DNA from 3 places in the Duganella caerulea genome. Region 2 is predicted to be linked to each of the others. Evidence: predicted binding sites of a transcription regulator. Region 2 holds the regulator's gene; each other region holds the start of a gene.
What was found. The regulator sigma-54, encoded in region 2, starts transcription at its own class of promoters, with help from an activator protein. The targets are predictions, from matches to a motif close to TGGCANGNAANCTGCTTT.
Positions count from the first base shown of each region.

Region 1 (3,274 bases), 160 kb from region 2:
TGGCGGCCGAGGTGCGCAAGCTGGCCGAGCGCAGCCAGGTGGCGGCGCAGGAAATCGGCAAGGTGGCGGCCGACAGCGTGGAGCTGGCCGAGCAGGCCGGCCAGATGTTCGACGCGCTGGCGCCGAACATCCGCAAGACGTCCGAGCTGGTGCAGGAAATCGCTGCGGCGTCGGAAGAGCAGACTTCCGGCGTGCGTCAGATCAACAGCGCGGTGGTCCAGCTGAGCCAGACCACGCAGGTCAACGCGGCCAGCTCGGAGGAACTGGCGGCCACGTCGGAGGAGATGAGCGCCCAGGCCGAGCAGTTGGGCCTGTTGATGGCGGTGTTCAAGCAGTACGCGGTCGCCACGCCGCAGCGCAGCGCGGCGCCGCGCCGGGCCGCCGTGCTGAACGCGGGCGCCAAGGCGCAGCGTCCGGCGCGCAAGCTCGACCTGGTGGCCGAGGGCGCGCCGGACGAGACCAAGTTCACGCGCTTCTGACGCGTCTGAACTAAGGCTTGACGAACTTCAGCGTCATGCGGTCGCTTTCGCCGATGGCCTTGTACTTGGCGCGGTCCTCGTCCTTGTTGGCGTAGGTCGGCGGCAGCGCCCACACGCCGTTCTTGTGATCGGCGTTGTCCTTCGGATTGGCGTTGACCTCCGACTTGTCGGCCAGCTTGAAGCCCGCCGCCTCGGCCAGGCCAATCACATATTTCTCGTGCATGTAGCCGGTGCTGGCATCCTTGTCCTGCGTCTTGGAAGCCGGCAGGCGATGCTCGACCACGCCGAACACGCCGCCTTTTTTCAGGCTGGTGTAGACGCTGCCGAACAGCACCTTCAGGTTGTCCGGCCCGGTCTCCATCCAGTTGTGGACATTGCGGAACGTGAGCACCATGTCGACGCTGCCGGCCGGCGCGAACTCATACTTGCGCGGCGGCGAGAACACGCCCAGCGCCACCTTGTTGTACACCTCCGGCTTGGCGTTCAGGCGCGCCATGAAGCGCTCGGCGCCCTTGCGTTCGTTGGCGTCGGGCGAGGCCAGGTCGTCGCCGGCGGCGATCAGCTTGCCGTGGTCGCGCAGGTAGGGCGCCAGGATCTCGGTGTACCAGCCGCCGCCCGGCGCCAGCTCGACCACCGTCATGGTCGGCTTGATGCCGAAAAAGCTCAGCGTCTCGTACGGATGGCGATAGACGTCGCGCTCCACATTGGCCGGCGTGCGCGACGGCGCCGCGATGGCGGCCTTCAGCGCCGCGTCCTCTGCGGCGAAGGCGCCGCCCGCGATCAGCATGGTGGTGGCGAGGACGGCAAGTACGGTTCGTTTCATGCAGGGTCTCCTGATGGATCATGGTTGTGGCGATGCGCAGCCGCTCGCCCAGCGCGATCATCGGTCAACCTTGCCAGATGGTCAAGCGAATTGGGACGGACACCCGGCGGACACTTGCGGACACTCCCGGACACTCGCGCGGACAGTCCGGCGGACATCCGGGCCACGGCAAACATGGCAAATGCACCAACTTGCATCATGAATACCCGTGGCACACATTTTGCCTATCTCGTTCCTTAATCCGGCGCTAATATTGCAAAACCCGCGGAAACGGCGGCGGATATTCAGGTGTAGTGCGAAGCAACGAGCGGTAACGAAGTAGTTCCAGCTGGAAGAGCAAATAAAAAGCAGAATCCCGGGCGACCGGCCCGCAATCTAATCCTTGCTGTTACGTTTTTGGAGATACGATGGAACGACGTGCATTCCTCAATGTTAGTAGTCTGGCCCTGGGTACGATGTTGCTGCCCGCCTTCGGCCGCGCAATCGCGGCGGAAGAGCTGCTCAAGCCAGTCGCCCTTCAATTCAAGAAAATGCTGGCCGACACCGCGATGACCGCGGCGACCCAGGCCGGCGCCTCCTACTGCGACGTGCGCGTGGGACGCTATCTGAACCAGTTCATCACCACCCGCGACCTGAACGTCGAAAACGTGGTCAACACCGAATCGGCCGGGGTCGGCGTGCGCGTGATCGCCGGCGGCGCCTACGGCTTCGCCGCCACCAACGACATGACGCCGGACGGCGTGGCCGCGGCCGCGCGCCAGGCGGTCGCCATCGCCAAGGCCAACGCCAAGCTGCAGACCGAGCCGGTCATCCTGGCGCCGGTCAAGGGCGTGGGCGAAGTGGCGTGGGCCACGCCCATCGTCAAGGACTGGCGCACCGTCGCCATCAAGGACAAGGCCGAGCTGCTGATCGCCGCCAACAAGGCCGGCATGGAGGGCGGCGCCAGCTTCATGCAGTCGCTGCTGTTCCAGGTGAACCAGCAGAAGTACTTCGCCTCCACCGACGGCTCCTACATCGACCAGGACATGCACCGCCTGTGGATGCCGGTGTTCGCCACCGCCGTCGACCAGAAGACCAACAAGTTCCGCTCGCGCCAGGGCTTGTCGGCGCCGGTCGGCATGGGCTACGAATACCTGGACGCGCGCCCCGAGCACAAGATCAAGGCGGCCGGCGGCGTGACCACGCTGTACACCAAGTCCTACGACCTGATCGAGGATGCGCGCGCGGCCGGCAAGCAGGCCAAGCAGAAGCTGACCGCCAAGTCGGTCGAGCCGGGCAAGTACGACCTGGTGCTGTCGCCGGAACACCTGTGGCTGACCATCCATGAATCGGTCGGCCACCCGACCGAGCTCGATCGTGTGCTGGGCTACGAGGCCAATTACGCCGGCACCAGCTTCGCCACGCTGGACAAGTGGCAGTCGAAGAAATTCAAGTACGGCTCGGAGCTGGTCAACATCGTGGCCGACAAGACCACCCCGGGCTCGCTGGCCAACGTCGGCTACGACGACGAGGGCGTCAAGTGCAAGCGCTGGGACATCATCAAGGACGGCATCCTGGTCAACTACCAGGCCACGCGCGACCAGGCCCACATCATCGGCGAGAAGGAATCGCACGGCTGCTCGTACGCGGACAACTGGAGCAGCGTGCAGTTCCAGCGCATGCCCAACGTCTCGCTGCAAGCCGGTAAAAAGAAGATGACCCCGGACGAGATGGTCAAGGACGTCAAGAAGGGCATCTACATCGTCGGCGACGGTTCCTTCTCGATCGACCAGCAGCGCTACAACTTCCAGTTCGGCGGCCAGCTGTTCTACGAAATCAAGAACGGCAAGATCGGCGAGATGCTGGAGGACGTGGCCTACCAGTCGAACACCCAGGAGTTCTGGAACGCCTGCGCCGGTTTGTGCGACGAACGCGATTGGCGCATGGGCGGCTCCTTCTTCGACGGCAAAGGGCAGCCTTCGCAGGTGTCGGT
Region 1 covers NZ_BPWJ01000005.1:229,584-232,857, reverse strand. The annotation lists gene ACUJB0_RS16835 (methyl-accepting chemotaxis protein) at 1-479, shown strand, start outside; gene ACUJB0_RS16830 (class I SAM-dependent methyltransferase) at 490-1,302, opposite strand; gene ACUJB0_RS16825 (TldD/PmbA family protein) at 1,710-3,274, shown strand, end outside.
Region 1: the regulator sigma-54 is predicted to act here: its motif matches at 1,512-1,529, upstream of ACUJB0_RS16825 (TldD/PmbA family protein).

Region 2 (3,274 bases):
CGCCAGCAACGACGCCAGCCGCGTCGACGCCACCGGCCACGGAGAAGTGAGCATGGAACCATCCTGCGGTAGCACCCTGATCGTACGCGGCCTGCAAAAGACCTATGGCAAGCGCCAGGTCGTGCATGACGTCTCCCTGCAAGTGGAATGCGGCGAAGTGGTGGGCCTGCTCGGCCCCAACGGCGCCGGCAAGACCACCTCGTTCTACATGATCGTCGGCCTGGTGCCGTCGGACGCCGGCAGCATCGACATCAGCGGCACCGACATCTCCTCGCTGCCGATCCACCGCCGCGCCTCGCTCGGCTTGTCCTACCTGCCGCAGGAAGCGTCGGTGTTCCGCAAGCTGACGGTGGAAGAAAATATCCGCGCCGTCCTCGAAATCCAGAAAGTGGACGGCAAGCCTTTATCCAAGGCTGCCATTGATGAACGGCTCAACACCCTGCTGGCCGATTTGCAGATCGAAAAGCTGCGCGAGAACCAGGCGCTGTCGCTCTCGGGCGGCGAGCGCCGCCGCGTGGAGATCGCGCGCGCACTGGCCACCAACCCGCGCTTCGTGCTGCTCGACGAACCATTCGCCGGGGTCGACCCGATCGCCGTGATTGAGATCCAGCGCATCGTGCGCTTCCTCAAGGAACGCGGCATCGGCGTCCTCATTACCGATCACAATGTGCGCGAGACGCTGGGCATCTGCGACCGCGCATATATCATCAACCAGGGCACGGTATTGGCTTCAGGCCGGCCAGACGACATCATCGCCAACGAATCGGTGCGTCGCGTGTATCTGGGTGAACACTTCCGTATGTAAAACCCATGAAACAGTCTTTGCAACTGCGCACGTCGCAGCACCTCGCGCTGACGCCTCAGCTGCAGCAGTCGATCCGGCTGCTGCAACTGTCGACGCTGGAGCTGCATCAGGAACTGGAACAGCTGCTGACCGATAATCCGCTGCTGGAGCGCCTTGACGACCCGCTGGACCGCTCGCTGCGGCTGCTGTCGGACGGCGCCATCAGCCAGCAAGCCCCGGTCGGCGACGCGCCGCCGGAAGGCCCGCCCAACGCCCAGGAGGCGCCCGCCGCCGACGCCGACAACTACGACGGCCCGGCCGCCGACACCGAAAGCACCAGCAGCGACGCCGACGTCGACTGGAGCGACGCCGGCCGCAGCAAGGCGCCCGACGACGAGGATGCGCGTCCGCAACTGGAGGCCAGCCATTGCACGCTGCGCGAGCACCTGATGGAGCAGATGCGCGTGACGGTGCTGGAGATGCGCGACCGCGCGCTGGTCGAGCTGATCATCGACGCGCTGGACGAGAACGGCTACCTGGAGGAAGCGCTGGAAGAGATCCACGCCCGCCTGCCGGAAGAGCTGGAGGTCGACCTCGACGAACTGCGCACCGCGCTGTCGCTGCTGCAAAGCTTCGACCCGATGGGCGTGGGTGCGCGCAACGCGTCCGAATGTCTGGCGTTGCAGATCAAGCGCCTGCCGGGCATTCCGATGGTCACGCGGCGCATGGCGCTGGCCATCGTGGAAAATCATTTGACCTGGTTTGCCCAGCGCGACTTCAACAAATTGAAGAAGGCCCTGCTGTGCGACGACGAGGATTTGCGCGAGGCACAAACCGTCATTCGCCAGTGCAATCCGCATCCGGGCTCGGCGTTCGCGTCGGACGTGTCGGACTACGTGGTGCCGGACGTGATCGTCAAGAAATCGCGCAACGGCTGGCAAGTAAGCCTCAACAACGACGTCATGCCGCGCCTGCGCGTGAACGCCATGTACGCCAACCTGCTCAAGCAGGGAAAAGGCGAGGGCGCGATGGGCGCGCAGCTGCAGGAAGCCAAGTGGCTGATCAAGAATATGCGCCAGCGTTTCGACACGATCTTGCGCGTCGCACAAGCGATAGTAGAACGACAAAAGAACTTTTTCTCGCATGGCGCGGTCGCCATGCGCCCCCTTGTGCTTCGCGAAATTGCTGATACACTGGGTCTACACGAGAGCACTATTTCTCGTGTAACAACTCAAAAATATATGCTGACCCCGCATGGCATGTTTGAGTTGAAATATTTCTTTGGTAGCCATGTCGCCACCGAAGCGGGGGGGGAAGCAAGTTCGACGGCGATACGCGCACTCATCGTGCAATTGACAGGAGCAGAAGACCCGAAAAATCCTTTATCCGACAGTAAGATTGCGGACATGCTGGGAGAACAAGGCATGGTGATTGCGCGACGAACTGTTGCCAAATATCGCGAAGCTTTAAAGATCCCGCCAGTCAGTCTCCGCAAGTCTTTGTAGTTACTTGGTTCCTGCGCGCCCGGTAGCAATGGGCCCCGCACTAACCGTAAGAAGCGACATTATCTTTAGGAGTGTGTATGAATCTCACCATCAGTGGACATCATCTCGAAGTGACCTCGGCCATCCGTGAATACGTGCAGAGCAAGCTGGAACGCGTCACCCGCCACTTTGATCAAGTGATTGATATTGCTGTCATCCTGACCGTAGATAACCTTAAAGAGAAAGAGAAACGCCAGAAGGCTGAAATCAACCTGCGCATGTCGGGCAAGACCGTCTACGTGGAAAGCCTGTCCCAGGACCTGTACGCCGCCATCGACACCTTGGTCGACAAGCTGGATCGGCAGGTCATGAAGTACAAAGCCAAGGTCCAAGAGCACGGTCACGATGCGATCAAGCATCTCCCGGACAGCTACGAACCCGCTGCCGCCGCCCTATAACAACGGCCCCGGCACCATCAAACTAAGGGCGCACTGGCGCCCTTTTTTGCGCCCGCATAGAATAGGGTTTTCACCACTATCCTGCGCACCTCATGAGCGAATACGTCCACACCAGCGTCAGCAACGGAACCGGCTTCATCACGCTGGACCGGCCCAAGGCCTTGAACTCTTTATCGCTGGCGATGGTGCGCGACATCACGCACGCGCTGATGGCATGGCGCGACGACAGCGGCGTGGCCGCCGTGGTCATCCGCAGCAGCAGCGAGAAGGCCTTCTGCGCCGGCGGCGACATCCGCTTCTTCTACGACGCCGGCCGCGCCACGCCGCAGGGCGGCAGCGCGCAGGTGGAGGACTTCTTCACCGAGGAGTACGCGCTCAATCACCTGATCCATTTCTATCCCAAGCCCTACATCGCGCTGATGGACGGCGTGGTCATGGGCGGCGGCATGGGCGTGGCGCAGGGCGGCCCCGATTGCCGCGTGCGCATCGTCACCGAGCGGACCAAGATGGCCATGCCGGAGGTGAACATCGGCCTGTTCCCGGATGTG
Region 2 covers NZ_BPWJ01000005.1:64,777-68,050, reverse strand. The annotation lists gene lptA (lipopolysaccharide transport periplasmic protein LptA) at 1-50, shown strand, start outside; gene lptB (LPS export ABC transporter ATP-binding protein) at 53-805, shown strand; gene ACUJB0_RS16085 (RNA polymerase factor sigma-54) at 811-2,289, shown strand; gene hpf (ribosome hibernation-promoting factor, HPF/YfiA family) at 2,367-2,726, shown strand; gene ACUJB0_RS16075 (enoyl-CoA hydratase/isomerase family protein) at 2,819-3,274, shown strand, end outside.

Region 3 (3,274 bases), on a different contig from region 2:
CCTGACACTGGAGGATCTGTCGCGCATTGCCGGCGTCTCCAAGTCGATGCTGTCCCAGATCGAGCGCGAAAAGGCCAATCCCACCATCGCCATCACCTGGCGGCTGGCCAATGCATTGGGCGTGCAGATCGGCGAGCTGCTGGCGACGGCCGAGCGGGAAACGGAGACCATCCGCGTGATCGACGCGCACGAAATCCCCACCCTGCCGGGCCATCACGCCGGCTACGTGCTGCGCATACTGGGTCCGCTGGAACTGGCCAGCAAATATGAGTGGTATGAACTGACGCTGGCGCCGGGCGGCGAACTGGCGTCGCAGGGACACGATCCGGGCGCGCAGGAGCACCTGACGCTGCTGCACGGCTCAGTGGAGGTGGAAGTCGGAACCGACAAGAAGAAGGTAAAGCTGGGCAGCACGGCGCGCTACCCGGGGGACCAGCAGCACATCATCCGCAACGTCGGCAAGACCGAGGCGAAGGCTGTGCTGGTGGTCATACACCGGTAATTACCAGTTAGATTCGCGCTCCGGCGTGGAGCTGATGCGGTGGATGGCGAGGTCGGCGCCCTGGAACTCGTCCTCCGGATCAAGGCGCAGGCCAAGCGTGGCTTTCAGCACGCCGTAGATGGCGAAGCCGCCGGCCAGCGCGATCGCCACGCCCAGCGCGGTGCCGCCCAGTTGCGCGGCGAACGATACGCCGCCGATGCCGCCCAGCGCCTTCTGGCCGAAGATCCCCGCAGCGATGCCGCCCCAGGCGCCGCACAGGCCGTGCAGCGGCCATACGCCCAGCACGTCGTCGATCTTCCATTTGTTCTGCGCCAGCGTGAACATCCAGACAAATACCGCGCCCGCGATGGCGCCGGTGACCAGTGCGCCCAGCGGATGCATCAGGTCCGAGCCGGCGCACACCGCCACCAAGCCTGCCAACGGGCCGTTGTAGGCGAAGCCGGGATCGTTCTTCCCCATCAGCAGCGCGACCAGCGTGCCGCCGACCATCGCCATCAGCGAGTTCACCGCCACCAGGCCGTTCATCTTGTCCAGCGCCTGCGCGCTCATGACGTTGAAGCCGAACCAGCCCACCGTCAGGATCCACGCACCGAGCGCCAGGAAGGGAATCGACGATGGTGGGTGCGCGGCGATGGCGCCGTTCTTCATGTAGCGTCCACGGCGCGCGCCCAGCAGCAGCACCGCCGGCAGCGCGATCCAGCCGCCGACCGCGTGCACCACCACCGAGCCGGCGAAGTCGTGGAACTCGGCGCCGAAGGCGGACATCAACCATTCCTGCACACCGAAGCGGTGGTTCCAGACGATGCCCTCGTAGAAGGGGTAGACCAGGCCAACCAGCAGCGCGGTGGCGATCAGCTGCGGATGGAAGCGCGCGCGCTCGGCGATGCCGCCCGAGATGATGGCCGGGATGGCGGCGGCGAACGTCAGCAGGAAGAAGAACTTGACCAGCTCATAGCCGTTCTTGGCGGCCAGCACCTCAGCCGAGGAGAAGAAGTTGACGCCGTAAGCGATGCTGTAGCCGACGAAAAAATACGCGATGGTCGACACGGCAAAATCGACCAGAATTTTCACCAGCGCGTTGACTTGGTTCTTTTTACGTACTGTGCCCAGCTCCAGAAAAGCGAAACCGGCATGCATAGCCAAAATCATGATGGCGCCGAGCAAGACAAACAAGGCATCGGCGCCGTCTTTGTATCCAGACATTAAAATCACTCCCCAAAATAATGCACACAAAATAAAGAACTAACATGGAAAGCAATTTCCGTTCCAATTTGGTGCAAAATCTTAAGTCTATGTTTTAATGTTGTTTTATATTATCCATTCGGCCGTGTGCACATCAAAACACGCCTTATTTTGGTGCGCGGCGACGCGCCAGCGCACCAAACAAGATCAAGCCACCGAGCAGCATGGCGTATGTTTGCGGCTCGGGAACCGGGTCGATGGTGAATTTGTAGGTGGCGTAATTCAGCGCTATGTCTGCCGTACCCGGATCCAGACGGTAGACTTCCAGACTGAAAATGGTATCAAACGACAGTGCTTTCGGGCCAGTAAGCCCAATTTCCGGTTCGCCAGCATACAAGTTGCCGACCGGGGACGCACCGCGCGAACTAAGGGCGCTGCCGAAGCTATCCGATCGGACGTCGGCGCTGCCGTCCGGGACAAAAATGCCTCCGGTATAAGTGCCGGCGTGGGCAATGTCGGTTTCGGCCAGGTAGGCCCCGAATACCTCACCGTCGGGCGAGATGTTATACCTTGCGGACGATAGATTGGGCGTCTGCTGCGTGAACTGGTAACCACTCTTGGCCACGGCAAGAATGCTGGCCTGACCGCGATAAACCTGTTCATCCTTTTGGAAGTCGCCGGGCGCGGTAACCTCGACGTGCGCGCTGAAGCCGGTCGGCTTAAATCTCAGTGTGCTGCCGCTCAGGGTGACGTTGCCCAGTCCCCAGAAGTCGGAATCGTAAAAGTACGTCGCCTTGGCGCTGTCGATTTCCACCAGGTTGTAAGCGCGCGCTGAGCTGGTTACCGCGCACGCTCCCATTGCCAGTATCGCAAGTAATTTCTTCGTCGAAAATTTCATAAGCGTCCATACCCTTTTAAAAGTTACATCGTTGATAACTTTATTGAGTATGCATCCCCATTAATCAAAAGTCAACGTTTACCGGCCACATTGGCGAAACTTAGATAGGTGCTCCCGGTGGCGCCTCCGACAAGTGGCGCAACTTCACCCTGCGGGGATCGCTCAGATAGTCTGTGATCACCTGGGCCGCCTGTTTGCGGCTGTCTGCCGTCACACCCTTGCCCGGGTTCTTTTGCAGCCATTGCGCCAGCTCGCGCGCGGACTGGCGCACCTCGGCGTCGACCTGCGGATGCAGCTTGCCGCCGTCGAGCAGATTCAGGGTGGCGTCGACCACGACCCAGTTGGCGGCCAGTTGCACCGCTTCGCCACCGGCCAGCGATGCCGGTACCGGCTCGCGCTTCCACGTCTTTTGCAGTAGCAGCGACAGCACTTCCTGCACGCCCGGCTGCTGCGCGTCGCGCGCGTGCTGCCAAGCGACGCGGTTGATGCGGGCCGGATCGAGCAGGAAGCCGGCTGTCTGCGCGGCGCCCGACTCGGCGATCGAGAAGGCGTCGAACACCGAGTCCATGCGGGTGGCGAAGTATTCGCGGCCGCGCTCATGGCCCATGGCCGGCGGCGTCAGGATGTCGAGCACATTGGCCGGCAGCGCAAGATATTCGGCGCGCAGGCTGTCCGCCAAGCGGTTCAAGGCC
Region 3 covers NZ_BPWJ01000001.1:103,040-106,313, reverse strand. The annotation lists gene ACUJB0_RS00440 (helix-turn-helix domain-containing protein) at 1-502, shown strand, start outside; gene ACUJB0_RS00435 (ammonium transporter) at 503-1,705, opposite strand; gene ACUJB0_RS00430 (PEP-CTERM sorting domain-containing protein) at 1,851-2,582, opposite strand; gene ACUJB0_RS00425 (zinc-dependent metalloprotease) at 2,683-3,274, opposite strand, start outside.
Region 3: the regulator sigma-54 is predicted to act here: its motif matches at 1,754-1,771, upstream of ACUJB0_RS00435 (ammonium transporter).